Regions from separate parts of the Nocardia sp. NPDC050799 genome, predicted to be linked through region 3. Evidence: riboswitches for the same ligand, from Rfam matches in the RefSeq annotation. Region 3 holds a riboswitch; each other region holds the start of a gene.
The links. Region 3 has a riboswitch for cobalamin ahead of AB0H42_RS13290 (ABC transporter substrate-binding protein). Riboswitches for the same ligand answer to the same signal wherever they lie in the genome.
Positions count from the first base shown of each region.

Region 1: another riboswitch for cobalamin. It lies ahead of AB0H42_RS20805 (CbtB domain-containing protein); the one in region 3 lies ahead of AB0H42_RS13290 (ABC transporter substrate-binding protein).
Region 2: another riboswitch for cobalamin. It lies ahead of AB0H42_RS18365 (ABC transporter substrate-binding protein); the one in region 3 lies ahead of AB0H42_RS13290 (ABC transporter substrate-binding protein).
Region 4: another riboswitch for cobalamin. It lies ahead of metE (5-methyltetrahydropteroyltriglutamate--homocysteine S-methyltransferase); the one in region 3 lies ahead of AB0H42_RS13290 (ABC transporter substrate-binding protein).

Region 1 covers NZ_JBFAHF010000019.1:95,528-102,948, forward strand. The annotation lists gene AB0H42_RS20780 (hypothetical protein) at 1-70, opposite strand, end outside; gene AB0H42_RS20785 (carbonic anhydrase) at 148-771, opposite strand; gene AB0H42_RS20790 (A/G-specific adenine glycosylase) at 933-1,814, shown strand; gene AB0H42_RS20795 (alpha/beta hydrolase) at 1,838-2,608, opposite strand; gene mhuD (mycobilin-forming heme oxygenase MhuD) at 2,727-3,041, shown strand; cobalamin riboswitch at 3,102-3,253, shown strand; gene AB0H42_RS20805 (CbtB domain-containing protein) at 3,287-3,481, shown strand; gene AB0H42_RS20810 (CbtA family protein) at 3,472-4,269, shown strand; gene AB0H42_RS20815 (hypothetical protein) at 4,305-4,793, shown strand; gene AB0H42_RS20820 (OsmC family peroxiredoxin) at 4,839-5,282, opposite strand; gene AB0H42_RS20825 (SRPBCC domain-containing protein) at 5,338-5,790, opposite strand; gene AB0H42_RS20830 (histidine kinase) at 5,975-7,090, shown strand; gene AB0H42_RS20835 (vWA domain-containing protein) at 7,100-7,421, opposite strand, start outside.
Region 2 covers NZ_JBFAHF010000016.1:74,750-82,170, reverse strand. The annotation lists gene AB0H42_RS18380 (M23 family metallopeptidase) at 1-484, opposite strand, end outside; gene AB0H42_RS18375 (metalloregulator ArsR/SmtB family transcription factor) at 668-991, shown strand; gene AB0H42_RS18370 (glycosyltransferase family 9 protein) at 1,002-1,982, opposite strand; cobalamin riboswitch at 2,189-2,333, shown strand; gene AB0H42_RS18365 (ABC transporter substrate-binding protein) at 2,437-3,963, shown strand; gene AB0H42_RS18360 (class I SAM-dependent methyltransferase) at 3,960-4,727, shown strand; gene AB0H42_RS18355 (ABC transporter permease) at 4,735-5,709, shown strand; gene AB0H42_RS18350 (ABC transporter permease subunit) at 5,706-6,530, shown strand; gene AB0H42_RS18345 (ATP-binding cassette domain-containing protein) at 6,523-7,421, shown strand, end outside.
Region 3 covers NZ_JBFAHF010000010.1:174,516-181,936, reverse strand. The annotation lists gene AB0H42_RS13310 (hypothetical protein) at 1-32, opposite strand, end outside; gene AB0H42_RS13305 (hypothetical protein) at 228-377, opposite strand; gene AB0H42_RS13300 (ABC transporter ATP-binding protein) at 640-1,416, opposite strand; gene AB0H42_RS13295 (iron chelate uptake ABC transporter family permease subunit) at 1,463-2,419, opposite strand; gene AB0H42_RS13290 (ABC transporter substrate-binding protein) at 2,512-3,495, opposite strand; cobalamin riboswitch at 3,582-3,715, opposite strand; gene AB0H42_RS13285 (SDR family NAD(P)-dependent oxidoreductase) at 3,852-4,589, shown strand; gene AB0H42_RS13280 (aminoglycoside adenylyltransferase family protein) at 4,607-5,398, opposite strand; gene AB0H42_RS13275 (hypothetical protein) at 5,600-5,797, shown strand; gene AB0H42_RS13270 (hypothetical protein) at 5,931-7,001, opposite strand; gene AB0H42_RS13265 (hypothetical protein) at 7,335-7,421, opposite strand, start outside.
Region 4 covers NZ_JBFAHF010000005.1:108,870-116,290, forward strand. The annotation lists gene AB0H42_RS07510 (GtrA family protein) at 21-596, shown strand; gene coaD (pantetheine-phosphate adenylyltransferase) at 564-1,049, opposite strand; gene rsmD (16S rRNA (guanine(966)-N(2))-methyltransferase RsmD) at 1,053-1,646, opposite strand; gene AB0H42_RS07525 (pyruvate carboxylase) at 1,643-5,041, opposite strand; cobalamin riboswitch at 5,337-5,542, shown strand; gene metE (5-methyltetrahydropteroyltriglutamate--homocysteine S-methyltransferase) at 5,690-7,421, shown strand, end outside.

The DNA of each region.
Region 1 (7,421 bases), on a different contig from region 3:
GCGCGCCGACGGCGAACACACGGCGCCGCCAGTAGATCTCCGGCGGTAACGGTCCTGTCGGTTCCAACACGTGTCAACGGTAAGCGCAGCGGGCGGCAGCGGTCGTCAACGGCACACCCGAAGGTGGCGCCGACAGCCGGCCACGGGTCAGACCGTTTCCCCGATATTGCCGACCACGCGATGTAGCTTCGCCCGGCCGTCGACCAGTTTGTAGGTGACGCAGGCGATCGCGCATTTACCGGCCGCCACCCGCTCGGAAACGATCATCGACCGCTCCATCAGCAGGCTGCTGGTCTCCACCACGTGGCGGGCTTCGAGTTCGTCCACCGATTCGAGCCCCTCGCGGCGCCCGATCAGCATCGACGGCGTGACCTTCTCGACGATGCTGCGGATGAATCCGCCGGGCACCTCGCCGCCGTCCAGCGCCTCCAGGGTCGCCTTGACCGCACCGCAGCTGTCGTGCCCGAGCACCACGATCAGCGGTACATCGAGCACACCGACTCCGTATTCGATCGACCCGAGCACCGCCGCGTCGATGACGTGGCCCGCGGTGCGCACGACGAACATATCGCCGAGCCCCTGATCGAAGATCAGTTCCGCGGCGACTCGGGAATCTCCGCAGCCGAACAGCACGGCGGTCGGATGCTGGCCGGCGACGAGCTTGGCTCGATCGGCGGCTCCCTGGCTAGGATGCAGCAGCGTGCCGTTCACGAAGCGCTCGTTTCCTTCGCGCAGCGACTTCCAGGCACTTACCGGGTTGGACTGAGGCATGGTGTCCATTCTGCACGATTTGATGTGCTCGCTTGCTTCCGTCCCGTTACAGCGCGGCGTCCAACCACGCCGAACCGGGGAAACTGCACGGTGAGGCGAACGGAGCGGGTCGGGTGAGCAGCGCAGGTATCGGGAAACCGGGTCCGGGCGGGCGCGGTGTCGTGTCGATCGACCCCGGCGCGATCGACTCCGACACCCTGATCGACTGGTACGCCCGCACGGCCCGGGACCTGCCGTGGCGGCGGCCCGGGGTGAGTGCCTGGCAGATCCTGATGAGCGAGATCATGCTGCAGCAGACGCCGGTGTCGCGGGTGGAGCCGATCTGGCGGGAATGGGTGCGGCGCTGGCCGGTGCCCTCGGCCATGGCGGCGGCGAGCGCGGGCGAGGTGCTGCGGGCATGGGGCAAACTCGGCTACCCGCGCCGTGCCCTGCGCCTGCACGAATGCGCGCAGGTCTTGGCCGCCGAGCACGGTGACCAGGTGCCCGACGATGTCGAGGTGCTGCTCGGACTGCCCGGGATCGGCGCCTACACGGCGCGGGCGGTCGCCTGTTTCGCCTACGGGCAGCGAGTTCCGGTGGTGGACACGAATGTCCGCCGGGTGGTGGCACGGGCCGTGCACGGACGGGAGGCCGGTAATCCGGCCGCGCGCGATCTACGGGAGACCGAGGCACTGCTGCCCGGCCGGATCGACCGGGCCGCCGTGTTCTCGGCGGCCCTGATGGAACTCGGCGCGACAGTGTGTACCGCGCGCACCCCGGATTGCACCCGCTGCCCGCTGCCGCGGTGCGCGTGGGTCACAGCGGGCCGGCCGGTGGCCGAATCGACGCGCCGGACACAGAAGTACGAGGGCACCGACCGGCAGGCGCGAGGGCGACTGCTCGACGTGTTGCGGGCCGCGCACGCACCGGTGGAACGCGTCCGGCTGGACCTCGCCTGGACCCGTGACCCCGGCCAGCGCGCCCGCGCACTGGATTCGCTGCTGGTGGACGGGTTGATCGAACAGACCGACGACGGACGGTTCGCCCTGGCCGGCGAGGGCTGAAGCGCGCCCGCGACCGGGCTTGCTCAGATCTCGGCGGCGGTTTCCGGAACTCCGCGCCGGACGCGGGCGAGAAAACGCTCGACCTCGGCCCGGTAGCGCTCGGGCTGATCGTCGTGCACCAGGTGACCGGCGTCGGGAACCTGGACATGCTCGGCGGCGGGATGCAGTTCGGCCATCCGGCGCATCTGACCCGGCGGGGTGATGGTGTGTTCACCCTCGATAAGCAGCGTGGGCACGGTGAGCCTGCCCCACTCCCCCCAGAACGACCGGACCCCCCATTCCTCCGAGATGTCCCGGAAAGTGGCCACCTCGCCGTGCAACCGGTAACCGTCCGGGCCCCGCTGGAACGAATCGCGGAAGTAGCGACCGGCGACCGGGCCGAAATACGCCACCAAGGCGGCCTCATCGGCGAAAGGCTGCGGCCAGGCCTCGACCATCGCGGCCCAGTAGGTGGCGGTACGGCCGGTGAAATCGGCTGCCATATCCTCCACCACCAGCCCACGCACCCGGTTCGGATGGGTGGCCGCGAACACCCAGCCGTGCAGGCCCCCCATCGAATGCCCGATCACGATCATCGGCTCGTCGATTCGCGCGGTGGCGTCGGCCAGATCGGCGACGAGGGCGTCGGTGGTGGGTTCGGGCGGGGCGGGGCGGCCGTGCCCGGCGGCGTCGAAGGTGTACACCCGCCCGTGGTCGCGCAACCACCGGACCTGGCCCTGCCAGGTGCGGGCGCTGCCCATCAATCCGTGCAGCAGCAGTATCGGAACCCCGGTCCCACCTTCGTCGTGCAACACCGGCCCGAGTTTATTCACATCCCTCCACAGGGCGTGGCGGCGCTCCCGCGGCGCGCAGTGGCCCTGCTGTGGCGTGCGGCACTGTCCCACCCGGAGCCGCGATACCTAAGCTCAGGGTATGGCTGTTGTGAAGATCAATGCGATCGAGGTCCCCGAGGGCGCGGGCCCCGAGTTGGAGAAGCGGTTCGCCCACCGCGCGCACGCGGTCGAGAACTCCCCTGGATTCCTCGGCTTTCAATTGTTGCGGCCCACGGCCGGCGAGAATCGGTACTTCGTGGTCACCCAGTGGGATTCCGAGGAGTCCTTCGCGGCGTGGCGCGACGGCCCCGCCAAGGAGGCACACGCCGGACAGCAGAACAAGCCGGTCGCCACCGGTGCCTCGCTGCTGGAGTTCGAGGTCGTACTCGACGTAGCGGGTAAGCCCGCCTCCTGATCCGGTCCGCGCACACTGGCCACGCCGGCGGCGTGGCCAGTGCTTTCTCGCGGGCATATTGACGACCGGCGACAGCCGGTGTCAAAGTTCGAGGTGAAAAGCGGAGGTGATGCGGTAATCCGGTGAAAACCCGGAGCGGTCGCGCCACTGTGATGTCCACGCCGGAACGGGTGGGCAGAGTCAGACACCCGCACCTGCGCGCAACTCGCGAACCGGACGCGAGCATCCGGATGAGGAGGACCACCATGGCCATAACCCATGTCCCGAGCAGGGCTGCCGATACGGCGGCGACAGTGCTCGTCACCGTAGGCGTCGTTGCGCTGGCCCTGTTGACGCTCTATCTGGTCGGATTCGACCAGGGCGCCATCTCACGCGGCGGAATGTTCCTGCACGAGTTGATGCACGACGGGCGCCACCTGCTGGGTGTCCCGTGCCATTGAGTGGATCTTTCGGTGCCCTGCTGCTCCGTGGTCTGCTCGCCGGTCTGATCGCCGGTCTCCTCGCGGGTGTCGTCGGTAATTTCGTCGGCGAACCCCGGGTCGAGGCTGCCATCGCCATCGAGGAGGCCGCGGCGCCCGCGCCGGAGCATGCCCATGCTTCCGGCACCGGGCATACGCACGGGGAGACAGCGCACGCGCACGGGGACGAAGCCGTGGTGAGCAGGCCTTGGCAGAAGTTCGGGCAGTTCCTGGCCGCTGCGCTGGCCGGGATGGCGTTCGGGGCGATCGTCGCGACCGCGGCGCATTACGCCCGGCGGTTCACCGCGCTGCCGGGCCATCGGCTGGTTCTCGGGCTCGGCCTGGCCGGCTGGGTCGCGGTGGTGGCCGTACCGTTCTTCGAATATCCGGCCAACCCACCGGCGGTCGGTGACCCGGAAACGATCAACGAGCGCACGTTGCTCTGGGTGGCCGCGGTGCTGCTGGGCCTGGTGGCCGTCGCGGCCGGTGTGTCCATCTGGAAAGCACTGCGGGCGCGGCCCGAATCCCTCCGGCTCGTCGCGGCGGTGGCAGGTTTCGTACTCGTCGTCACTCTCGGCTACGCGGTGCTGCCCGAGGTCGACGAAGTGGGAACCGACTTCCCCGCCTCCCTGCTGTGGGAGTTCCGCGCCGCGTCGCTGGCGGTATCGACCACGCTGTGGGTGGGTATCGGCCTGGCCTTCGCCGCGCTCATCGAATGGAGCACCCGCGGCAGTACCCGGGTACCGGAGGCCGCTGCTACCGCGGGCTGATCCGGGGAACGGCCGGCACCGGGCAGGTTCGGTGTATGAACGACACCGCGCTCGCCCACCCGGACAACCCACTCGCTCGGCGGCCCGCGGCCGTCACGACCGCCTTCGTCGCGCTCGTGGCGGCCGTGGGCTGCGGCATCGCGGAAACCGCGGTCCGCGGCGCGCGCATACCGGGCGACGTTGCGGATATCGGCGCGCTCACCGCCGGTTGGCTGCTGCGCACCGGGATCTATCTGGTGGTTCTCGGTATCGCGTGGCGAATGCTGCGGGGCGAACGCTGGGCCAGGAATCTGCTCACCGTGGGCATCGGCGTGCTCGGCACCGCGTCACTGGTGGTGGAGCCCGTTCGGATGCTCGCGGCCGCGGGCACCGGCGTGTTCACCGATATGAGCGCCGCGACCGTCTTTCTGGCGATCACTCGCGCCGGACATATCTGCGCGGTATTCGTCGCGATCCCCGCCATGTACACACCGAGTGCCCGGGCGTGGTTCCGGCCCGGGCACGGCGCCGGTGGGGCCGGATAGGGCTCTTCGCGATCCCGGGCCCCGGCTCGGGGCCCGGGACAGACGTCAGGATTCCAGGGCGGCGTCCAGGGTGATGTCGTCCACTCCGCCCAGAGCCTTGCTGACCGGGCATCCGGCCTTGGCCGCGGCGGCCGCCGCCGCGAATCCCGCCTCGTCGAGCCCGGATACCCGGCCGCGCACCGTCAGGGCGATCCGGCTGATCCGGAAACCGCCTGCCGGGTCGGGCCCCAGGGTCACCGCGGCCGAGACGTCGAGACTCTGCGGGGTACCGCCGGCCTGGGCGATCTCGTTCGACAGCGCCATCGCGTAGCAGGACGAATGGGCCCCGGCGATCAGCTCCTCCGGGCTGGTCGTGCCGTCGGCGTCATCGGCCGACCGCTTCGGGAACGACACTTCGTACTTGCCGACCCCCGAGCTGACCAGCTCGACCTGGCCGGAGCCGTCCTGCAGACCACCGGTCCATGCGGTGCGCGCGGTACGTGTGGGCATCACGATCCTTTCGAAGACAATTCGTTGCGAGCAGGACTCGAACCTACTCGTACCCTTACTTCGTCGCAGTTCGTTCGTCGAGGCGGGCCAGCACGGCGGGCCAGGCCGCCCGATGCCGGTCGCGGGTCGCTTCGTCGGCAAAACCGCTGTGCCGCAACCTCAATCGAATGCCACGGGGTTGTTTGACGAACTCGACGCGCACCACCGTTTCCGCGCCCTCGGTACCGCCGGCGCCGGTCACCCAGGTCAATTCGACGAGCCGGCCCGGTTCCAGACGGAGAAAGCGGCCGTAATGCGGCCGGGAGTTCCCCTCCTCCCGGGTCTCGAAATAGAACGGCTCGTTCACCTCGGGCCGCATCTGCACCGCGGACGGTTCCGCGAGCCAGATATCGAAGCCCTGGGTCCACGCCAAGTAGAGGAGTTCGGGTGAAGCGGTCATCACCCGCTCCACGGTGAGTTCGTACGGCCGTGTGGACAGGTCCGGTACACGCACTTGCTGGTCGACCATCACTGGACCATACCCGCGCTGGGGCGGGTACTGCCGCAGATGCGGTGATCACGCGCCGCTGCCGACCGACCCACCCGGAACCGGCGCATTCGTCATCGGAATACCATTGCGGCACCGGAAATCCGGGTGTGCGCCGACGACCGAGCACAACAGGCGAATAGGGTGGTGCAGTGGAGAGTTCGCGATGACGAGCTGGCAGATGGTCGGGCTACTGGGCTGGGTTGCGCTGGCCGCGGCGCTGTTCGAAGTGCTGCGGCACCGGCGCCTGCTCGCACAGACCCGGCAGGCCCTGGACACCGCCGAACGCACGGCAGCGCGTCAGCAGCGAGAACTCGAGGTCGGCACGGAGCGCTTGCTGATCGCCCGGGAATTACACGATGTGGTGGGGCACAATCTCTCGCTCATCAATGTGCAGGCCGGGATGGCCCTCCAGCAGGTGGAGAACAAGTCCGCGAAAGCGGCGGGGACGGTCGCCGAGATCAAAACCATCAGCCGCAACGCGCTCGAGGATGTGCAGGCACTGCGCCACGCGATCCAGGCGGTGGAGCCCGCGTCCGGCACACCGGCACCGCCGTCGCGCGACCACGACCCGGCCGGCGCCGAGGACAACGGCGCGCGCGAGCGTGCGAAGCGTTCCCGCCGATCTGGTTTCGGCCGCCGCGACCGGCCCGGCAGCGACCGGACGCAAGGGAACGGAGCAGGCACGGGCCGCCCGCCGGCAGCCCCGCAAGTGCCGTCCCCACCCCCTCGCGAGCCCGATCCCACCATGTCCGACCTGGACGAACTCCTGCGCAAACCCCGGCTGGCGGGGTTGACGGTGCACACCCGGGTCCTCGGGACTCCCGATTCCCTGCCCGCGGCCATCGACGACGCGGCCACCCAGATCGTCCAGGAATCCTTGGCCAATGTCGTACGCCACGCCCCGGGCTCCGAGGCCACTGTGACGGTGCGCTACACCGCCGATTCCGTGGACCTCACCGTCGACAACACCCGTCCCACCGGTAAACCCGAATACGCCGGCCCCACTCGCGGGATGGGGATCATTATCATGCGGGAGCGCACCCACGCTCTCGGTGGCGCGTTGACCGCCGGCCCGAAACCCAGCGGCGGCTACCGGGTCGCGGCGCGGCTACCGAGCCGCCCACTGCGGATCGCGATCGACCCGGATGCGCGGCCTCGGGCTCGTAACGAGTTCGGCGACAACGGTTCTCGGGAACCGGCGGCGCCGGTAGCGGTGACCGCCGAGCCGCGCGGATCCGCCGGGGCCCCGGCGGATCCGGGGACCGCCGCACCCGAGTGAACCCGCGGTTCACCCCGGGTTCGCGTCGCGGCGCTCCTGCTCGGTGAACCCGGCCGCGCGCGCCGAGTCCGGTGCGCCCGCCGGGGCCTGTAGACGCCGTGAATACGCCCCTGCCGCCCGGAAGACCCCGGCGACACCGGCCGGAGCCGCCCCGTAGGTGATGGACTGCTGCGGGGCGAAGCCGAGACCGCTCCCGATCTCGACCGCGTCCATATTGGCGCCGAGGAACAGGAAATCCCAGCTGTAGACGTTCTGCTGTTGTTCGATCAGTGACCGCACGGCGGCATGCGTCCATTCGCGGCTCGAATTCTCGTGCCCGTCGGTGAGGACG
Region 2 (7,421 bases), on a different contig from region 3:
CCCACAGGCCGAAGCCGGTGGCCGGACCGGCCTCGATCACGACACCGTCGGTGACCGACCTGATGGGCGAACCCATGTTCGCGGCGAAGTCGATGCCGTTGTGGTTGGTGCCCCAGCGTGCCCCGAAGCCCGAGGACACGACGCCGTCGGCCGGTTGTACCGTGGTTTGGCGCGGGGGCTCGTAGAACGGGAAGGACACCGGAGCGGGCTGATTGTCACCGGCGGCCTGATGCGGGGCCCACGCGGCGGGGTCGTGCGAGGTGGCCGGCCGTTCGGCGGGCGCGCGGTCGGCGGGGTCGGCCGGCGCCTCCGAGATGGCGGCTACCGGGGTGATCTGTTCGTTATCGGAATCGGCTCCTGCGGCGAAGAGCGCGAAACCGGCGCAGAGGGCTGTCGAGGTGGCGACAACCTGTGTCGTGATGGGGCGACGTCCGATCGACGACACCGTGAGCTTACGGAAAGGTAACGGAAGGGTCACGGGCATGGTTACAAGCTAGGGGACCGACACGCCGAGTCAGCAATTATGTGGCAACAGTCACGAGATCATATATTCCCAGGTCGCGTATTACCGTCCGATAACGGAACCGGAAATACCGCCCGCCGAGCTGCGCAAGTGAGACATTGATCTAGTTTGACCGAAGTGTGCCAGAAGATCGACACTGTTTCAGTGGTCGCTAACAGAGTCGCGCCGCTGGTCGCCCTGGCAGACCCCACCAGGCGCGCGATATTCGAGGCGTTGCCCGCCGGGCCGCGCTCGGTGGGCGAGCTCGCCGCCCAGGTCGGGATCACCAGCTCGGCGGCATCGCAGCATCTGCGGGTACTGCGGGACGCGCGGCTGGTGATGATGCGGCCGATGGGCAACCACCGCCTCTACTCCCTGGACCCCCGCGGTCTCAGCGATGCCCGCGACTACCTCGAACAGTTCTGGCAGAGCGCCCTGGCCGCCTACGCCGCCGCGCTCAGCGAAGCCGCGAACCGGGACGACCGGTAGCGCCGGCCCCTCAGCCGACCCGGCGGTACGCCGGACTGCCGGTCATACCCGCTTCGCCGCGACGTTTGCTCAGCTGCCGGTCGAGGGCAGCGATCACCTCGGCCGAGCCGATCTGTAGCAGGCCGGGATCGGTGGTGGAGGCATGACGGTCGCCGATGCGCCCGGCCCACAGCACCTCGTGCCGGGTCAGCAGGTGCCGCGGCGGCCCGCCCTGATCCGGGGCCGTGGGACCGAACAGTTGCACGGTGCGGGTGCCGAAGGCGGTGGCGAGATGGGCGACGCCGGTGTCACCGCACAGGACCACGGAGGCCTCGGCCACCGTCGCCGACAATTCGATCAGGTTCTGAGTACCGGCCAGCACCCGCCGGCCGGACAGTCCGGCCCGGGCCGCGATCCCCAGCGCGTTCTCCCGGTCGCTCTCGTCACCGGTCAGCACGACCTCGTGGCCGAGTACCAGCAGATGCCGGATCACCGCCGCGAATCGGTCCGCGGGCCAGCGCCGGGCGGCCGTGCTCGCGCCGATATGGACGACCACGCTGTCGCGATGACTGGTGGTGGCCACCGGCGGCACCAGGCCCAGATTGCGCCGATCTGCACCGACCCCGTCGAATTCGAGCAGATGACACCAGCGGTCGATCGGATGGTGGTCGGGTTGCCACTCGGGTGCCGGGATCTCCGGGAACGCCGGATTCCGATACGTGAGGATACGTTCGGCCCCGGTCTTGCCGAGCTGCACGATCGGGGCGGTGCCGGCGCCGTGCAGGTTCACCGCCAGTTTCGGCGGCGGCCCATCCCAGCGCAGGCCCTGCGGATCGGCGATGGGCACGAACTCGTCCACGCAGGCGATCACATCCACGATGGGACGCAGGCGGTGCGGCGCGGCCAGCACGAGATGATCGCTGCGGCGGGCCCGGCGCAGTGCACGTAATGCCGGCACAGCGGTGAGTAGATCACCGAGACCGCGTGCCTGAAGCACGAGAACTACCGACACCCGACTCTCCTAGCCACCTGTTGCCCGTTGTGCCGCCCCCTCTCGAACCGTCCTGGCGAGAACGGACCACGGCGAGAGCATTTCCTTGGATGACTACCACCTGGTAGCCGGCGGCAAACGTTGGCCGGTGGCGGCCTGGATCACACGCTGTGCGTTCGCCCGGCGTGGCAGTACCGTCCGCCACCTGACGGGACGGGTATCGCGTAGGCGAGACGATGGTCACCCGCGGGGCGCTTGGGTAATGTGACCGATGTTCGTAGGGAAGTCCGGTGCGAATCCGGCGCTGTCCCGCAACTGTGTGGCTCGCATGCGGGCCGCAGCCAGATACCTGCGGATGAACCAGAAACGGTCATGATCACGTGGGTATGGTCGATGCGCCGAACGAGCCGCTCGAGCGCGGTCCGTTTCGCATGTCTTCGTCGCGTGACCCTGCCTGACGCGACGGGAGTCGGATATGCGTTGTGCACCACCGGAGTCGAGCCGCCGAGCGTTTCTGGTCGGCAGTGTGCTGGCCGCGGGAGCGCTGGCCCTCGGCTGCGGCCGCGGCTCCTCCGCCGGTACCGATACGTTCACCGCCGCCTTCCAAGGCTCCGGCGCCGGGGAGGGGATCGACCCCGGCGTGCACACCCTCTTCATCGACGAAGCCCGGATGAAGGCCGTCTACGACGGTCTGTTCGAGGTGGATGGTTCGATGACACCGATCCCGCGGCTGGCGGAATCGGCCGAACCGAATGCCGACGGCACCCGGTGGCGGATCGCGCTGCGGGACGCGGCCTGGCACGACGGGAAGAAGTTCACCGCACGCGATGTGCTGTACACCTTCTCGCGGGTGCTCGGGCCCGCGCCGCAGCGCCCGTTCATCGCCGCGTCCTCGCTGGACCAGGTGGACCTGGCCGGCAGTCGCGCGATCGACGACCGCACCGTCGAGATCGTGCTGAAGCGGCCCTCGTTCGAGTTCCGCATCGCACTGTCGGTGTACGGCACCAAGATCGTGCAGGACGGCGCCGCCGATTTCACCCGCCCGGTGGGCACCGGGCCCTTCGTCTTCGACTCCTTCGAGGCCGGCCGGCAGTTCACCGCGCACCGTAACGAGCACTACTGGGACGGCGCGCCCGCCGTCGGGCAGTTGCGGATCGTGAGCGCGGAGGCGGACGCCCGGGTGAACGCGGTACGCGGCGGCGAAATCGACTACGCCGACAACCTCACGCCGTCGGCAGCGCGGACGCTGGCGGGGCACCCCGGCGTCACACTGGTGTCCACCCCCGGGAGCGGAATCCATTTCTTCGCCATGAAGACCGACCGGCCGCCGTTCGACAACCCGGATGTGCGACGCGCCGTCATGCGGATGGTCGACCGGGCGGAACTGGTGAAGGTGGCGTTCGAAGGTCAAGGGGAGGTCGGCAACGATGTCTTCGGTAAGGGCTACCAGTACTACGCCGATCTGCCGCAGCACGAGTACGACCCCGACGAGGCCGGCCGGCTGCTGCGCCGGGCCGGGGTACGCGAGCTGAGTTTCGATCTGTTCACCGCCCCGGTCGCCTACGGGTTCGTCGAAGCCGCCCGGCTGTTCGCCGAGCAAGCCGCCGGATGCGGAGTCCGGGTGAACGTGGTGCTGGGTTCCAAGGACAGCTATTACACCGATGCGCTGCGGACGGGACATCTCACGATGGGGCAGTCGGGGCCGCTGCCGATCCCCAACCATTTCGCCTCGCGGCTGCTCAGCACATCCCCGCAGAACCGCACCAAATGGTCCGATCCGCAGTTCGACGCGCTGTACACGACCGCGCAGGCCACCCCTGATCCGGACCGCCGGGCGGCGCTCTACCGCGACATGCACGAAATACTGCACGATCGAGGAGGCTTCGTGTTCTTCGGCACCACGCACTGGAACAGCGCCGCCGGTGACCGGTTCCGGCAGCTTCCGGCCGCCGTACCCAATTCGCACGACTGGGCGCGCTTCGACGCGGTTTCGGCCCGATGACCGCCGCGCGGCTCGATCCGGACCGGGCACGGTACTGGGTCGAACGCTGGGATCGCCAGCAGGAGTACTACCTGCCCGACCGGGAGGCCCGGTTCGAGGTGATCGGTGATGTGCTGACCGAACTGCTCATCCGGCCGGATCCCCTGATCGTCGATCTGGGCGTCGGCCCGGGGACCCTGGCGGGCCGGTTGCTCGCCCGCATTCCCGGCGCCACCGTCGTCGGTGTCGACGCCGACCCGCTGCTGCTGGCGCTGGCCGACACCGTCTACGGTTCACCGCGGTTCCGGACCGTATCCGCCGATCTGCGCGCGCCCGGCTGGTTCGCCGCGCTGGACCTCGAGCGCGCCCCCGACGCGTTCGTGAGCACCACGGCACTGCACTGGATGAACCGGGCACCGCTGCGCGCGCTGATCGAGACCTGTGCCCGGGCGCTGCCGGCGGGCGGGGTCTTCGTCGACGGTGACCATCTGTACGAGGGGCCGGACGGTCCGCGACTGGACGATCTGGGCCGGGCGCTGACCGCCCGGCGGGCCGAGCGGGTGGGCTCGGCCGCGGGGGAGGACTGGGCGGCGTGGTGGGCGGCCGTGGGAGCGGCCGACGAACTCGCCGAGCCGGCGCGCCTGCGCGACGGCGGATTCGAGCACACGGTCACCGATCGGCCCACCGCCGGCGACTACACCGCTTTCCTACGCGCCGCCGGTTTCGCCGAGGCCGGGACGGTCTGGCAGTACGGCGACGACCGCGTCGTGGTCGGGATCCGGTAGCGGCCCGATGGCCGGGAATTCACGGGCGTTGCCGCGACTGCTGCTGCGCCGGGCCGGGTTGGGCGCCGGGCAGTTGCTGGTCCTGCTGGTTCTGGTGTTCGTACTGTCGCTGCTGCTGCCGGGCGATGCCGCCGATATCCAGAGCAACACCATCCTGAGCGAGGCGCAGCAGCAGACCGCCCGGCAGCTGCTCGGGCTCGACGCGGCACCGGTCACCCGGTTCCTCGACTGGCTCGGCGCGGCGGTGCGCGGGGATTTCGGCACCTCCTATGCCAGTGGCGCACCGGTCGGCACCATGATCGCGGGCCCGTTCCTGGTCACCGCGTTGCTCGCCGGGTCGGCGTTGGTCCTGCTGGTGCCTCTCGCGGTGACCGCCGGTTTCGCGGCGGGAACGCGCCCCGGTTCGGCGCGCGACCGCGTGATCACCGCGATCAGTATCGGATTCGATTCGATCCCCGATTTCGTCCTCGCGGTCCTGTTGGTGACCTTCCTGTCGATCCGCCTCGATCTGCTGCCCGCAACCTTCCTCGGCGTCGATCCGGCCGCGCTGCCGGCCCGGCCCGAATATCTGGTGCTGCCGCTGGTCGTCACCGTGGCCCGGGTGGCGGCCCCGCTGGTGCGGTTGGTGCGGGCCGGCGTCATCGATGTACTGGACCGGCCGTATATCGCCGCGGCCCGCCGCCTGGGCGTGGGACGGGTCTCGCTGCTCGCCCGGCATATCGCACCCAACGCCCTCGCCCCGGCGATGCAGGAATTCGGCCGCACCGGTGACGGCCTGCTGTCGGGAGTGCTGATCGTCGAGGCGGTTTTCGCGGTGCCGGGTATCGCGTCGGAACTCGTCGGCGCCATCGGCAACCGGGACGATCCGGTGATCCTGGCGATCGTCGCGGTCACCGGCACCCTTGCGGTCGTGGTCAACACGCTGATCGATATGGCGGGGTACCGGATGAACCCGCAGCCGGCCGCGGAGCAGCGCGGATGAGTATGCGGCGGTGGTTGTACTCGGCGCTGATCGCGGTACCGCTGGTATTCGTGGTCGCCGGTCCGGTGCTCGCCCGGCCCGCGCCGGCCGAACGCGGGACGCCGTTCGGGCCGTCCGAATGGTCGCCGCTGGGCACCGACCGGCTCGGGCGGGATGTCCTGGCGGCCGCGCTCACCGGCGGTCAGACCTTTCTCCTGACCGGACTGCTGACCGTGCTCGGGGCATATCTGGTGGGGTTCCTGATCGGGATGGCCGCGGCGGCGGCGCCGCGGGTCTGGCTCGACGATCTGCTGATGCGCCCGATCGACGTGCTGCTGTGTATTCCGTCGCTGCTGATCATCATGGTGGCGGCGCTGCGCGGCCGCGGTTCGGCGGTGATGATCGCCTGCGCGATCGGGCTGGCGCTGGTGGCACCGATCGCGCGTTTCGTGCGGGCGGCGGCGGCCGGGGTGGTGCACGGACCGGTGATGGACGCGCTGCGGATGCAGGGGCAGAGCCGGTCGTTCCGGTACGGGAATTACGCGGCGCGCGAGATCTCGCGGCCGCTCGCGGCCGACCTCGGGGTCCGCTTCACCGCCGCGGTCTATTTCCTCGCCTCCGCCAATTTCCTAGGACTCGGATTCGACACCACCTCCACCGATTGGGCGGTATCGGTCGCGGCGAACAAGGACGCGCTGCTGATCGCGCCGTGGTCGGTGGTCCTGCCCGGGGCGTTGATCGTGCTGCTGGTGGTGGGCACCAATCTCCTGGTGGACGATCTGCTCGCCGATCCGCGTGCCGTCGCGGCGGGAGATCTGCGCCGGGCGGGTGGCCATGGCTGACCGGCCACTGATCTCGGTGCGCGCGCTCAGTGCCCGCGCCGGCGAGGCGGTGATCCTGCGCGATATCGGATTCGATATCGAGGCCGGGCAGATCGTGGCGTTGTTCGGGCCGTCGGGCGCGGGTAAGACGACCATCGCGACCGCGCTGGCCGATGCGGTGGGACCCGGGATCGAACTGGCCGGCGCGGTCCGCCGCGCCCCGGGAGTCCGGGTCGGGTACCTGCCGCAGCACGCGGCATCCACACTCAACCCGGCGCGCCGGATCGGCGCGGCCCTGGGCGAATTGGTCGGGTTGCAGCACCGGCGCGCGGGCGGCGGCCGGTTACGCGGGCCGCAGCGGCGGGCGCGGATCGCCCGGCTCCTGGCCGCCGCCGCCTTCGAACTCGACGACCGGGAACTCGACCGGGCGCTACGGAAGTACCCGTTCGAGTTCTCCGGCGGTGAGCGGGTGCGACTGGCGCTGGCGCAGGTGCTGGCGGGCCGCCCCGATGTGCTCGTGGTCGACGAGCCGACGGCCGGACTGGATCCGCTCGCGCGGGCCGCCTTGCTCACCGGTTTGAGCGGTGTGCGCGCGGCAGGCACCGCGGTGGTGCTGATCACCCACGATTCGTTCGCCGTCGAACGGCTCGGGGACCGTGTCCTGTTCGTACGCGATGGGCGGCTCACTGCGGACGGTGCGATCGAACCGGACCCGGTTTCCCCGCCACCGGCGGCCGCTCGCCCGCCCGCCGAGCCCGCCGTGCGGGTCCACGGCCTGACGGTGGGCCGCCGCGGGCGTCCGGTTCTCGACCGCGTGGACCTGGACCTGCACCCCGGCGAACATCTCGGGCTCGTCGGGCTGTCGGGCGCGGGTAAGACGACGCTGGCCCGCTGTATCGCCGGGCTCACCCG
Region 3 (7,421 bases):
TCGGGGGATACGGTGTGCGGCTGGCTTGTCATCGGTACTACCTGTACTTCAGATTCGATCGGGCGCCTGCGATGATATCGGCAATCGAAGGGCAACTCCGCCTCGTGCACCGTGTCGTCTGTGCGCCACCGTTCGAATCGGCGCCGGACCCGCCTTCGCCTCTCCGCCCCGGCCGGTGATCGCGGCGCGTTATGCCGCGACCCCCGACCGGGAGATGTTCGCGCGATTCAGGATTCGGCGGCGACGGGGGCGAGCGTCCGCGGCGGCCGGAACCGGTCGATCAGCGCCACGACGATCAGTGAGAGCACACCCCAGATGGCGAAGGTGGTGAGGTGGGTGCCCACGATATCGGCGTCGAAGTACAGGATCGAGCGCACCGATTCGACCGCCGCGGGCCTCGGGAGAACGTCGTGCAGAATCCGGTGGCGTAAATTCTGCCGTATGCGCACTGGACGGCCTCGGGCCACTTCCTCACCGACGCCTGTGCGGGCCTGCGCAGTACGGGTCACACCCGGTCGGCCACCCGGGTGTGACCCGTACTGCTCCGGCCGTCCCGGCCTGCCGTAGCGCAGACAGCGCACGGTAACTCCTGGGGTTCACCATCGCGCCGGGGCCTGTCCATTCCCCGTACCGCGTCCGTCAGCCGGAGCGAGTGGTTACGGCAGGGCGCCGATAGCGGACGACCGGCACGCCGTCGTCGACCGTGATCGTGGCGGCGACACCGTAGACGTTCCGCACGAGTTGTTCGGTGAGGGTTTCGGCGGGGGTGCCGTGCGCGGCGACCCGGCCCCGGTCCAGGACCAGCAGGTAGTCGCAGAACATCGCGGCGAGATTGAGGTCGTGCAGGGCGACGACGGTGGTGAGCGGCAACCGCGTGACCAGCTCGAGGATATCGAGCTGATGGGCGATATCGAGGTGGTTGGTCGGTTCGTCGAGCAGCAGCTCACCGGGCTCCTGGGCCAGCGCCCGGGCGATCTGGGCCCGCTGCCGTTCGCCACCCGAGAGGGTGCCCCAGAAGCGGTGTGCGTGGCCGGTGAGCCCGGTGTCGCGCAGGGCCCGGTCGATCGCCGGCTCCTCGTCACCGTCCCGGCCGAACACGTCGCGGTGCGGGATGCGCCCGAGCCGCACCACATCCCGCACGGTGATATCGACCTCGGTGTGCGCGTGCTGCCCGACCATGGCGATCCGGCGGGCCAGCGGACGCCGGCCGAAACGGTGCAGGGGCGTTCCGTCCAGGGTGACGCTGCCGCGATCCGGTCGTGAAACACCGGCCAGCAGACGCAGCAGCGACGATTTACCGGAACCGTTCGGTCCCAGCAGACCCACGGTCTGCCCGGGTTCCGGCCGGACGGTCACCGCGTCGACGACAAGGTTGCCGCCGCGGGTCCAGGACAGATCCTGTGCGTGCAGTGTCACCGTGCGCTCCGCGGGTTCGCGGGCCGGTTCGTGGCTGCCCGGCCGGTCACGGCGCGCTCCGGGTGCGGAACAGCAGCAGGGCGAAGGCGGGGACACCGATGAGTGCCGTGACGACGCCGACCGGTACCTCCTGCGGCGCGAACACAGTTCGGGCGAGCGCGTCGACCCAGACCAGCAGGATCGCGCCCAGTACCGCGGTCACCGGGATCAGCCGGCTGTGCCGGGGGCCGACGAGGAAACGCGCGGCGTGCGGTAGCACCAGGCCGATGAAGCCGATCGCTCCGGCCGCGCTGACCATTACCGCGGTCATCAGCGCGGTGATCACGAGCAGGATCAGCCGGGTCCGGCCGACCGCGACGCCCAGGGTCGCGGCGGTCGACGAGCCGAAGGTGAACGCGTCCAGCGCGGACGCGTACCACCGGCACAGCGCGAGCCCGGCGACGCATACGGCCGCGGTCGTGCCCACATCGGTCCAGGTGGCGCCCGCGAGTGAACCCAGCAGCCAGAACAGGATGCCGCGGGTCCGTTCGGCGTCGGCCGAGGACAGCACGACGAACGAGGTGAGCGCGGAGAACAGCTGGGTTCCGGCGACCCCGGCCAGGACCACCTTCGCGGTGCCGCCTCCGGCGCCCGCGGCCAGTATCAGCACCAGCCCGAACGATACGAGCGCACCGAGGAAAGCGCCGGTGGACAATGAGATCAGACCGCCGCCCACACCGAGGACCGCCACCAGTACCGCACCCGTCGACGCGCCGGAGGAGATCCCGAGCACGAACGGATCGGCGAGCGGATTGCGCAACAGCGACTGCATGACCACCCCGCACACCGCCAGACCGGCACCGCAGATCGCGGCCAGCAGGGTCCGTGGCAGCCGCAACTGCCAGACGATGCCTTCGCGGATCGGCGAGACGGCCGCGGTGCCGATGCCGAGTTTCTCGAACAGCACGGCGTAGACCTCCCCGACCGACAGCTCGGCCGGACCGATCGTGATGGTGAAGGCCATCGAGACGACCAGTACGGCCGCCCCGACCACCACCAGCGCCGCCGTCGCGGGCGCGCGGGCGAGCCGGGCGGCGGTGCTCGACGCTGCGGAGCTCACGAACCGTAACCCCACCGCTCCAGCGCGTCGGCGACCTTCTCGACCCCGTCGACCGTCCGGATCGAGGGGTTCATATCGGCGCCGTTGACCACGATGTAGCGCCGCTCGCGGACCGCGGTCAGTTTCGCGGTCACCGGATTCGATTCCAGGAAGGCGATCTTGCTGTCCAGCGCGTCCCCGGCGAGGCTGCGCCGGCTCAGGTCGGCCAGGACCAGGGCGGTGGGGTCGCGGTCGAGGAGGGCCTCCCAGCTGACCTGCGGCCATTCGTCGGTGGTGTCATCGAAAACGTTCTTCGCGCCCACCGCGTCGGTGATGATCCCGGACGAGCCGCAGCAGCCCGCGACGTACGGCGTGGAGGTGTCGGCGAACCAGTAGGCCAGCGAGACCCGCTCCGCGGCGATCCGCCCGGACGCGGCCGCGTAGCGGTCGCGCAGTTCGGTGACCAGCCGCTCCCCGCGGTCCGCGACATCGAAGACGGCGGCCAGGTCGCGGATCTCCCGGTACACCGAATCCATGGTCAGCGGTTCGGTGCGGGCACCGTCGGCATTGACGCTGATATCGGTTTTGCCGTCGCAGTCGGTCGGCGAGAGGTAGGTAGGGACACCCAGTTCGGTGAACTGCTGCCGCTCGGCCACCCCGCCGGGACCGAGGGTGCCGCCGAAGGAGGCGGCGACGAAGTCCGGTTCCTTGTCCAGGACGACCTCGAACGAGGGTCGGTTGTCGGCCAGCCGCGGCACCCGCGCGTTGTCGGCGGCCAGGTTCTCCCGCACCGGATCGGTCCAGGTGGCGGTGCCGGCCATGCGATCGGCCAGACCGAGCGACAGCAGGATCTCCGCCGACCCCTGATTGAGTGCGACCGCCCGCTGCGGCGGCGCCGCCACGGTGACCTCGACGCCGCAGTTCTCGATCGTCACCGGATAGCCGGCGGCGGACCCGGCGGCGGGACCACCCGGGCCGGGTGAACCGGCACATCCGGCCAGCAGGAGGGTGGATACCACGGCGGTGACCGCCGAAGAAAAGGACCGCGTCACGGCGTGGACTCCTTGCGTCTGGGCCTGTGCGCGAGGCCGGAACCGAGCTCGGCGGATGAGTGATCGGACTCCACCACGCGGGTGTCACCGTTGCGCGCCAGTCCCGGATTTCCACCGGGTTCCCTCATCACGCCGCGACCGCAGTGCGGCCGCCGACCATGCTATCCGACAGTGAACTGGACGTTCGACCCGCTCGAACCGGCGGACCGGCCGCGGGCGAATGCGACGGCGATTTCCTGCCAGCGCGCACCGTATGCCCTCCGCGATGCTCATAGGGCACGAACGGAAATTACGAAAGGAACGACATGTCGGAGAAGATCGTGGTGGTCACCGGGGCGACCCGCGGAATCGGACGCGCCACCGCGACGGCGTTCGCCCGCGCGGGTTACCGGGTGATCGTCACCGGACGCCGCGCGCCGGCGGTGGAGGCCGTGGTGGGCGAACTGCGGTCGGCGGGCCTGGCGGCCGAGGGGGAGGTGCTCGACGTGTGCTCGGTGGACAGCGCGCGGTGCCTGCACGATTCCCTCGCCGAACGGCACGATCACATCGATGTACTGGTGAACAATGCCGGCATCCTGCCCGAGGCCACCGCCACCGGCACGGTGAACTTCGCCCATCCCGGCGCGTTCACCGAGACATTGATGACCAACACCTTCGGCCCCGCCAATGTGATCGAAGCGCTGTTGCCGCTGGTGCGCCGCGCACCGGCCGGGCGGATCATCAATATCTCCACCGAGATGGGCTCGCTCACCGAGCAGCGGAACCCGGAGTCGGCGTACTACTCGATGGTGGTCCCGGGCTACCAGGCGTCGAAGGCGGCACTGAACAGCCTTACGGTCGGCCTGGCGAAATCGCTCGCCGATACCGCCGTCCGGGTGACCTCGGTATGCCCCGGTTTCGTCGCGACCGAATTGGCTCCCGCGGCGGCCGACGCGCCGACGACGCCGGAGCAGGCCGCCCAGGTCGTCCTCGCGGCGGCGGAATCGCCGGAAGTGTCCACCGACGGTTCCTTCGTCGGCGCGCAGGGGGCCATCGCCTGGTAGCGGTCCGGGTGGAGTGTTCAGTGCTGTTCTCGGCCGGCGACCGCGGCGGCCGTGATTCCCGCGGCGGCATATCGCACGAACGCCGCCACCTCGTCACGGTGCCCGGCCCAGTCGTCCACCGCCGCACCGAGATAGCCGTCCCGCGCGCGGCGCAGCAACGCGGCGTGTACGGCCGGCATCCGCGCCGCGAGACGCTGGGCCGCTTCGGTTTTGGAGACCACCGCCCCGGTCTCCGCGGTGATCCACATCCGGGCCAGCGTCAGGACGGCATTGCGCTCGTCACCGTCCACGCCGGCGATCAACGTGGGCAGGCTCGCCGTGATCGCGCGGACCAGATCCCCCGGCGGTACCGGATCCAGTAACCGAGCGGCGGGCGGTCCGGCCAGCGCCACGGACGAGTCGCGCACCATGCCGAGCAGGATCGCCAGATCGGGGTCTGGCGCGGGCGGTTCGACCGCACCGCGCTCGAACTCCGCTCGCAACCATTCGCCGTACACGAACTCGCCGCGCGGCGGGAAGCGCCACGGCACCACGGCGTCACGCGCCACCACGGTCAGTTCCACCGGTCTGGCCTCGCCGGTGCGGGGCCATCGTCCCGACTGCCGGAGCAGTCGCCCGGACAGACGCGAACGCAGTGCGTCATCGAGGGCCGTGGCGGTGACCGCCAGGAAATCGAGGTCACTGTCGTACTGCAGACCGCTGGTCACCGCCGACCCGTACAGGTACAGGCCGAGCAGGTCGGCACCCAGCAGATCGGTGACGATCCGTGTGATCGGCGCGGTGTCCGCGGCGAGACCGGCGGGTGGCATGGGCACGGACCCACGATAGAGACAAGGGGGTATCGACAGCGTCCGGGCATCGGCCGGAGAGCCGTGCGGACCCGAGGACCCGCCGCCGGTGCGTAGCGGAACCGATCGGTGGCTTGCTGCTGGTGCTGCGCACGGCCACCCTCGGCGCGATGCCGAGTGTGGCGAGCATGGCACAGATGTTCGTGCTCACCATGACCTTCGATGTCCCGGTCGAGATCGTATCGTGGTCGGTATCTGCTGGTCGTCGAAGTGGCGGTCCTCGGCTGGTCGAGCTGGTGGGATTACGGCGGCGGCGCACCGAAGCCCGAACTGTACGGGCTGTGGGAGATCACCGAATTCCGGATGGCCGGCCGGTCCCCCCGCTGCTCACCGACCCGGATCGCTGGCAGCGGCTGGTGATGGAGACCGAGGGCGCGGTGTCGTGGCAGCGAATGGACGGGGCGTTGGTGACGGTGCCCGCACAGGTCGACGCGACCGCGCACACCCTCACGGTCGCCGCTCCGGCCGATACCGACCCGGCGGGCATACCGACTCAGGATTGTGGCGGGATGACTCCGGGCTGGTCGGGGGCGCGCTGTCCGGGCACCGGTCCGGTGATACCGGGCTGTCCGGCCGGATCCGAGAGCGGTACCGCGGTCGGATTCGGTGCCGCGGGCGGCTCCGGCTCGGCCGGATTCGCGGGAGCGGGTGGTTGTTCGGCCGCGGGCGGTTGGACGGGTGGTGCCGGGGGTGGTGCCGGTGCGGTATCCCCGGGGGCGGGCGCCGCAGGGGGCGCCGAGCCGTCGGTCGGCTCCGAAACCTCGGGTGCCGGTGGCTGCGGGGATCCGCCGCCGTGTTCCGGGGACGGTGCGGGGGTACCCTCCGGTGCCGCGGGACTCTCCGGTGTGGGAGCCGCCGGAGCCGAATCGCTGTGCGGCACCGGCCTATCGGCGGCACCCCCGGACTCGGTGGCCTCGCCGCCGGGTGCGGGGGAATCTCCCGCCGCCGGCGCCGACTCCGCGCCGACCGCCGAATCGATCCGCGCACGAGGTGCCGGTGCCGGCCCGAGCGGGGGCAGCGGACCGGGGGCGGCCGGCGGCTCGGGCAGTGCGGGCACCGCGGTACCCGCCGCCAGATAGGCCGGTTTGTAGACCATGTTCATGGTGAGGATCGCTTCCTGGCGCAGCACCTCCTGCACCATCTGCGCGTCGATCACCTTGGCCGCCTCCAGCAGCCGGGCCAGCGCGCCGACCGGGCCGGAACCTCCGGGTGGTACCACCGCGATCTTCACCGCTTCCGCGGCCGCGGCCACCGCACCCAGGCGCAACCCCACCTGACCGAGCACGCCGGCCAGTTCCTCCACCGAATCGGCGAAACTGCGGGTGCTGGCGAAGGCGGCGTCGGCGGCCTCACCGTCCCATTCCATCGCGTTCATCACCCGGTCCGCGCCGGCGCGGGTCAGCGGCAGCGAGGTCTGCAAGGTGGTGGCGGCGTGCATCCAGGTGCCGGAGGTCCGCAGGATCTCACCGGCATCGATCTGCTGCGTGGCCCGATAGATGTCCTCGTGACGCATGGCCTCGAAATGCTCCATGGCACTGATGTAATCGGGATCGATCCCTGTCATAAGCACTCCTTCGAAGCGGTCGCATGCGGTCCGTAGAGGCCGGAGCGAGGGGGCAGGTATCGCCTCATGACGCCTCCATCGAAGCGAGTGCATGCGGTGCGCGGAGACCGAAGCAAACGCGGAGGTATCGCATCACAGGGCCTCCTTCGAAGTGACCACTCGGGTTCGGCGTAAGCCGTAGCAATGAGGAGGTATCGCCGGACCGTTTTTTCTTCGTGGTGGGTACATGTGTCGGCGGAGGCCGCAGCGAAGGCGGAGGTATCGCCGGACCGTTTTTTCTTCGTGGTGGGTACATGTGTCGGCGGAGGCCGCAGCGAAGGCGGAGGTATCGCCTCATCGGTCGAGCCTCGCTTCGAGCGCGCGTACCGCGGCGGCGTTCGCGGCGTCGGCCTCGTCGTAGAGTCCGCCGCTGATCAGGAA
Region 4 (7,421 bases), on a different contig from region 3:
TTGCCCGATCGGAACCGCCCATGACCATCCTGCAGTTGCCTACGTCCGCGGCACTGACCACCGGGGATCTGGATATCGATTGGCCGGAACCGTTCGCCCCCGCCGCCTGGCAGCAGCGCCTCTTGCAGTATCTGCGCGGTGACCGTGCGTTCCCTCAGTTGATTCGTTTCGCACTGGTCGGTGGATTGAGCAATATTTCGTATGTCTTGCTCTTCCTGACCCTGACCGGCGCCGGGACCCTGCCGGCAAATGTGGCCGGCTCGGTGGTGAGCACCGTCCTGGCCAACGAACTGCACCGCAGGCTCACCTTCCACGCCGCCGAGCGGGTCGGCTGGTTCACCGCACAATGGGAAGGCGGCGGCCTGGCGCTGCTGGGGCTGGGTATCAGCACCGCGGCCCTCGCCGCGCTGGAGGTCCTGGCTCCGACACTGAACGAACTCACCCAGGCGGCGGCCGTGCTGGCGATCAGCGCCGCGGTGGGAGGTCTGCGGTTCCTGGCGTTGCGCGGTCTGGTGTTCCGGCCGCTGCGGCGGGCCCGGGAAACGACCGCGCAGCGGTCCGGATCAACCCGCCCGCTCGGCCAGCCGGTCGAGTAGTCGTTTGTGTACCAGCGGCGGCAGCATATCGCTGACATCGCCGCCGAAGGCCGCCACTTCCTTGACAAGGGAGCTGGACAGGTAGCTGAAGGTGGGGTTGGTCGCGATGAAGAAGGTGTCGACGCCGGAGAGCTTCTTGTTCATCTGGGCCATCTGGAGTTCGTAGCCGAAATCACCGGCGTCGCGCAGACCCTTGACGATGGCGGTGATGCCCTGCTCCCGGGCGAAATCGACCAGCAGACCGTCCCAGGAGGCGACCCGCACGCCCGGCAGGTCCGCGGTGGCGTCCCGCAGCATCTCGATCCGCTCGTCGATCGAGAACATGCCCTGCTTCTTCTTGTTGATCATCACTGTGATGACGACCTCGTCGAACTGCTCGGCGACCCGCCGGAACACATCGAGGTGGCCGTTGGTCACCGGATCGAAGGATCCCGGGCACAAAGCTCCTGCCATGGATCAGACGCTAGCAGGTTCGCCCGGGTCCGCCGGGGTCGCGCCGACGTACACCGCCGCCTCGATCCGGGTCTCCCCGTAGCGCCGCGCGGCGCGACCCTCGAAGCCTGCGGGCCAAGCGATCTCGGCCGACCGAGCGGAGCGTTCCACCAGCAGTAATGCGTCCTCGGCGAGCCACCCGTGCGCGGCGAGCGCGGTGAGATCGCCCTCGACGGCCGCGGTCGGCAGCTCGTAGGGCGGATCGGCGAACACCAGATCGAAAGCGCCCGCACCACCGTGGGCGAGCACCTGCGTCACCGTCCCGATCCGCACCTGCGCACCGCCCAGGCCCAGCTCGGCGATATTGCCGCGCAGCACCCCGGCCGCCCGCCGGTCGGATTCGACCAGCAGCGCGGCGGCGGCGCCGCGCGACAGCGCCTCCAGCCCGAGCGCGCCCGAGCCGGCGTAGAGGTCCAGTACCCGGGCGCCCGCGAGGTCCATCCACGCCTCGATCGAGGAGAACACGGCCTCGCGTACCCGGTCCGAGGTGGGCCGGGTCCCGGCCGGCGGCACCTTCAGGCGTCGCCCACCCGCGATCCCGGCGACGATCCGGGTCATTCGGATTCGCGCTCGCCCAGCTCGACCAGCAGATCACCGCCTTCGACCTGCTGCACCTGTGCGATCGCCACCCGGCCCACCACACCGCCGCGCGGTGCGGTGATGGCGGCCTCCATCTTCATGGCCTCGATGGTGCCGACGGTGTCGCCCGAGGCGACCGTTTCGCCTTCGGCCACGGTCAGCGTCACGACACCGGCGAAGGGCGCCGCGATGTGATGCGGATTGTTCTTGTCGGCCTTCTCCGCGGCCGGGATCTCACTGGCAATGGAACGATCCCGCACGGATACCGGACGCAATTGCCCGTTGAGGATGCACATGACCGTGCGCATCCCGCGTTCGTCGGGTTCGGAGATCGCCTCCAGCCCGATGAGCAGGATGACGCCCTTCTCGAGCTGCACCCGGTGTTCCTCGCCGTGCCGCAGGCCGTAGAAGAACTGATTGGCCGACAGTCCGGTGGTATCGCCGTATTTCTCCCGGTGCGCCAGGAATTCCGCGGTCGGGCCGGGGAACAGCAGCCGGTTCAGGGTCGCGCGGCGCTCATCGGAGGTACCGGACAGACCCGCTTCGTCCGCCTCGGACAGCTCGGATTCGGGTTTGGCCGCGCCACGGCCGGCGAGCGCCTTCTCCCGGAACGGCTCGGGCCAGCCGCCGGCCGGTGTGCCGAGTTCGCCACGCAGGAAACCGATCACCGAATCGGGGATGTCGTAACGTCCCGGATCGGCGGCGAAATGCTCGATATCGATACCGGAGCCGACCAGCGACAGCGCCAGGTCACCGACCACCTTGGAGGACGGTGTGACCTTGATCAGCCGGCCCAGCAACCGGTCCGCGGCCGCGTACTTCGCCTCGACCTCCTCGAACCGATCGCCCAGCCCCAGGGCGATGGCCTGCTGGCGCAGATTCGACAACTGCCCGCCGGGGATTTCGTGGGTGTAGACGCGCCCGGTGGGCGCCGGCAGGCCGGATTCGAACGGCGCGTACACCTTGCGCAGCGCCTCCCAGTACGGCTCCAGATCGCAGACATTGCGCAGGTTCAGCCCGGTGTCGTATTCGCTGTGCGCGGCGGCGGCCACGATCGCCGAGAGCGCGGGCTGGCTGGTGGTGCCGGCCATAGCGGCCGAGGCACCGTCGACGGCGTCGGCACCGGCCTGCCAGGCGGCGAGATAGGTGGCCAGCTGCCCACCCGGGGTGTCGTGGGTGTGCACATGGACCGGCAGATCGAAATTGCTGCGCAGCGCGGTCACCAGTTTCGCCGCGGCGGGCGCGCGCAACAGTCCGGCCATATCCTTGATCGCCAGCACGTGTGCGCCCGCGTCCACGATCTGCTCGGCCAGTTTGAGGTAGTAATCGAGGGTGTAGAGCTTCTCGTCCGGGTCGGTGAGATCACCGGTGTAGGACAGCGCGACCTCCGCGATCGCGGTACCGGTTTCCCGCACCGCGTCGATGGCCGGGCGCATCTGGTCCACATTGTTCAGGGCGTCGAAGATCCGGAAGATATCGATACCGGTCTCGGTGGCCTCGGCCACGAATGCCCGGGTCACCCGCTCCGGATACGGGGTGTAGCCGACGGTGTTGCGGCCGCGCAGCAGCATCTGCAGGCAGATGTTGGGAATCGCCTCGCGCAGCGCGGCCAGCCGCTCCCACGGGTCCTCGTAGAGGAACCGCAGCGCCACATCGTAGGTCGCCCCGCCCCATGCCTCGATGGACAGCAGTTCCGGGGTCAGTCGCGCCACATGCCCGGCCACATCGAGCAGGCCGTTGGTGCGTACCCTGGTCGCCAGCAGCGACTGGTGCGCGTCGCGGAAGGTGGTGTCGGTGACCCCGACGGCCTTCTGTTCGCGCAGCGCGCGGGCGAATCCTTCCGGGCCCAGCGTCAGCAGTCTCTGCCGCGAACCGGCCGGCGGCGGCACCGACAGGTCGATCGCAGGCAGTTTGTCGTGCGGGTACACCGCGGTCGGCCGGGCGCCGTGCGGTTTGTTCACCGTGACATCGGCCAGGTAGTTCAGGATCTTGGTGCCGCGGTCGGCGGGTTCGCGGGTGGCCAGCAGTTCCGGGCGCTCGTCGATGAACGAGGTGGTGATACGGCCCGCGGTGAAATCGTCGTCGCCGAGTACCGCGAGCAGGAACGGGATATTGGTCGTGACACCGCGGATCCGGAATTCCATCAGCGCCCGCCGGGCCCGCGCCACCGCCACCGGGAAGTCCCGGCCGCGGCAGGTGAGCTTGACCAGCATGGAATCGAAGTAGGCGCCGATCTCCGCGCCCAGGTTCGCGCCGCCGTCGAGGCGGATACCGGCGCCGCCGGGGGTGCGATAGGCGGTGATTCGACCGGTATCGGGACGGAATCCGTTGGCCGGGTCCTCGGTGGTGATCCGGCACTGCAGCGCCGCACCGCGGATGGTCACCGTGTCCTGGCTCAGTCCCAGGTCGGTGAGGCTCTCCCCGGCCGCGATCCGCAACTGCGACTGCACCAGATCCACATCGGTGATCTCCTCGGTCACCGTATGTTCCACCTGGATCCGCGGATTCATCTCGATGAACACATGTTCGCCGCGTTCGTCGAGCAGGAACTCCACCGTGCCCGCACAGCTGTACCCGATCTGCCGGGCGAAGGCCACCGCGTCCGCGCAGATCCGGTCCCGCAATGCCGGATCCAGATTCGGGGCGGGGGCCAGCTCGATCACCTTCTGGTGCCGCCGCTGCAGCGAACAGTCCCGCTCGAACAGGTGCATCACATTGCCCTGGCTGTCGGCCAGGATCTGTACCTCGATATGCCGTGGGTTCACCACGGCCTGTTCCAGGAACACCGTCGGATCGCCGAACGCCGATTCCGCCTCGCGCGAGGCGGCCTCGATCGCTTCCCGCAGCCCGGACCGCTCGGCCACCCGGCGCATACCGCGCCCGCCACCACCGGCGACAGCCTTGACGAATACCGGGAATTCCATGGATTCCGCGGCCGCCAGCAACTCCGCCACATCGGCCGAGGGCGCGCTCGAATCCAGGACCGGCAGCCCGGCCTCCCGCGCCGCGGCGATCGCGCGGGCCTTGTTGCCCGCCAATTCGAGAACCTCGGCCGACGGTCCGATGAAGGTGATGCCCTCCCGGGCGCACGCGGCGGCCAGATCGGGATTCTCCGACAGGAACCCGTAGCCGGGGTAGATCGCGTCGGCGCCCGCGGTCTTCGCTGCCTCGATGATGGCGTCGACCGAGAGGTAGGCGCGGACCGGATGACCTTCCTCGCCGATCTCGTATGCCTCGTCCGCCTTCAGGCGGTGGACCGAATTGCGGTCCTCGTGCGGGAAGACGGCAACCGTTCCGACACCGAGCTCGTACGCCGCGCGGAAGGCTCGGATGGCGATTTCGCCGCGGTTGGCAACCAAGACTTTCGAGAACATTGAACCAACGTACCCGGCGCCACACCCAGGGGCGACAGCGAAGTCCACTTCGCAAAATCTTCACAAGTACGTATGGCAACGCTGCGAAGTCCTGTTCACCGCACCGTCATATCTCACCGCCCACGATCCCGGCCTGTGCGTATCATCCGCTGCGGCCATTTCCCGGCTATCCGAGCAGTCCGGGCCTCTTGCGAAGATGTGCGAAGCCGGACGCTGTTCGAGCCGCCGCGGGCGGGCTCGGTGCGTCCGCGTTATGGTGGACCCGCAGCTGGTCCGCCGGCCGGACGACGAGGAGCCCCGAACGTCCGCCCCCGGCGCCGAAGCCCGCACCACGCGGGTGAGAGGGAATCCGGTGGAAATCCGGAACTGTCCCGCAGCGGTGAGCAGGAACGACCGCCGTCATCAGCACTGGGCAGCACGCCTGGGAAGCGACGGCCAGTAGGTCGGCCGACAGGCCGGTGCCCGCGAGTCCGAAGACCTGCCGGTTGTACCGGATACGCCGTATCCGGTGGCCGTCGCCTCGTGGAGCGGGCGCCGCCACCAGTGCTGACATCCGACCCGACCGCACGGACGGGTCGTTCGGGGTCTCATCGGTGTTGTGCGCCCGGGAAGGGCGACGTCCGTCGAACTTCAGCACTGGAGCACACCGTGACTGTTATTTCGCACCACCCGTTCACCGCAACGGTTCTCGGACTCCCCCGGGTGGGGCCCCGCCGGGAACTGAAACGCGCGACCGAGTCCTACTGGGCGGGCCGGATCGACGCGGCGCAGCTGCACGAGACCGGCCGCGCGCTGCGCCGGGACCAGTACGCAGAACTGGCCGCCGCCGGCCTGGATTCGATCCCCGTCGGCACCTTCTCCTACTACGACCAGATGCTCGACACCGCCGTCCTCCTCGGTGCCCTGCCCGCCCGGGTGGCCGGGATCACGGATCGGCTGGACCGCTACTTCGCCGCCGCACGCGGAACCGAGGCGGTGGAACCGCTGGAGATGACCAAGTGGTTCGACACCAACTACCACTACCTGGTGCCCGAACTCGGTCCGGACACCACCTTCGGTCTCCATCCGGAAGACCTGCTGGCGCAGGTGGCCGAAGCGATCGAGCTCGGAGTGCCGGCCCGGCCCGTGGTCATCGGACCGGTCACCTTCCTGAAACTGGCCAAGACCACCGGCGGCGCGGCGCTGGACCGGATCGACGAACTAGTCCCGCTGTACCGGGAGTTGCTGCGGCTGCTCGCCGACGCGGGCGCGGGCTGGGTACAACTCGACGAGCCCGCGCTGGTCACCGATCTCACCCCGGCGGAACTGGCGACGGTCCGCCGGGTCTATACCGAACTCACCACGGCGGCGCAGCGGCCGGCGGTGCTGGTGGCCACCTATTTCGGGCATCCGGGCGCCGCACTGGAAGCACTGGCCGCCACCGATGTCGAAGGTATTGCCCTCGATCTGGTCGCGGGTACCGATGTCGCCGCGGTGGCGGCAGTCCCCGCGCTGTCGCGCAAACTGCTGGTCGCGGGTGTGGTCGACGGCCGCAATGTCTGGCGCACCGACCTCGACGACGCGCTGTCGACGCTGGCCACCCTGCTGGGCAGCGTGCGGGCCCTGGCCGTCTCCATCTCGTGCTCGCTGCTGCACATCCCGTACTCGCTGGCGGTGGAGACGCGGCTCGACGACGCGCTGCGCTCCTGGCTCGCCTTCGGCACCGAGAAAACCGCCGAGGTGCGCGTGCTGGCGACGGGATTGCACTCCGGCACCGAGGCGGTCACCGCGGAATTGGAAACCGCCCGTGCCGCCGCGGCGAGCCGCCGCGCCGATCCACGGATCGGCAACACCCAGGTGCGGGCGCGACTGGCCGCCCTGGGCCCGGACGCCGCGCGGCGGGCTCCGGCCGAACAGCGCCGGACCCTCCAGCGGGAGCGCCTGCACCTGCCGTCGCTGCCGACCACCACCATCGGCTCCTACCCGCAGACCTCGGCCATCCGGCTGGCCCGGGCGGCGCTGCGGTCCGGAGAGATCGACCGGGCCGAGTACGTGCGGCGGATGCGGGCGGAGATCGGCGAGGTCATCGCGCTGCAGGAGAAACTCGGGCTCGATGTCCTCGTGCACGGCGAACCGGAACGCAACGATATGGTGCAGTACTTCGCCGAACAGCTGGACGGATTCGCGGCGACCGATCTGGGCTGGGTGCAGTCCTACGGCACCCGATGCGTGCGCCCGCCCATCCTGTTCGGTGACGTCTTCCGCCCGGCCGCGATGACGGTGGACTGGATCACCTACGCGCAGTCGCTCACCGACAAACCGGTCAAGGGCATGCTTACCGGCCCGGTCACCATCCTGGCCTGGTCCTTCGTCCGTGACGACCAGCCGCTGCCGGATTCGG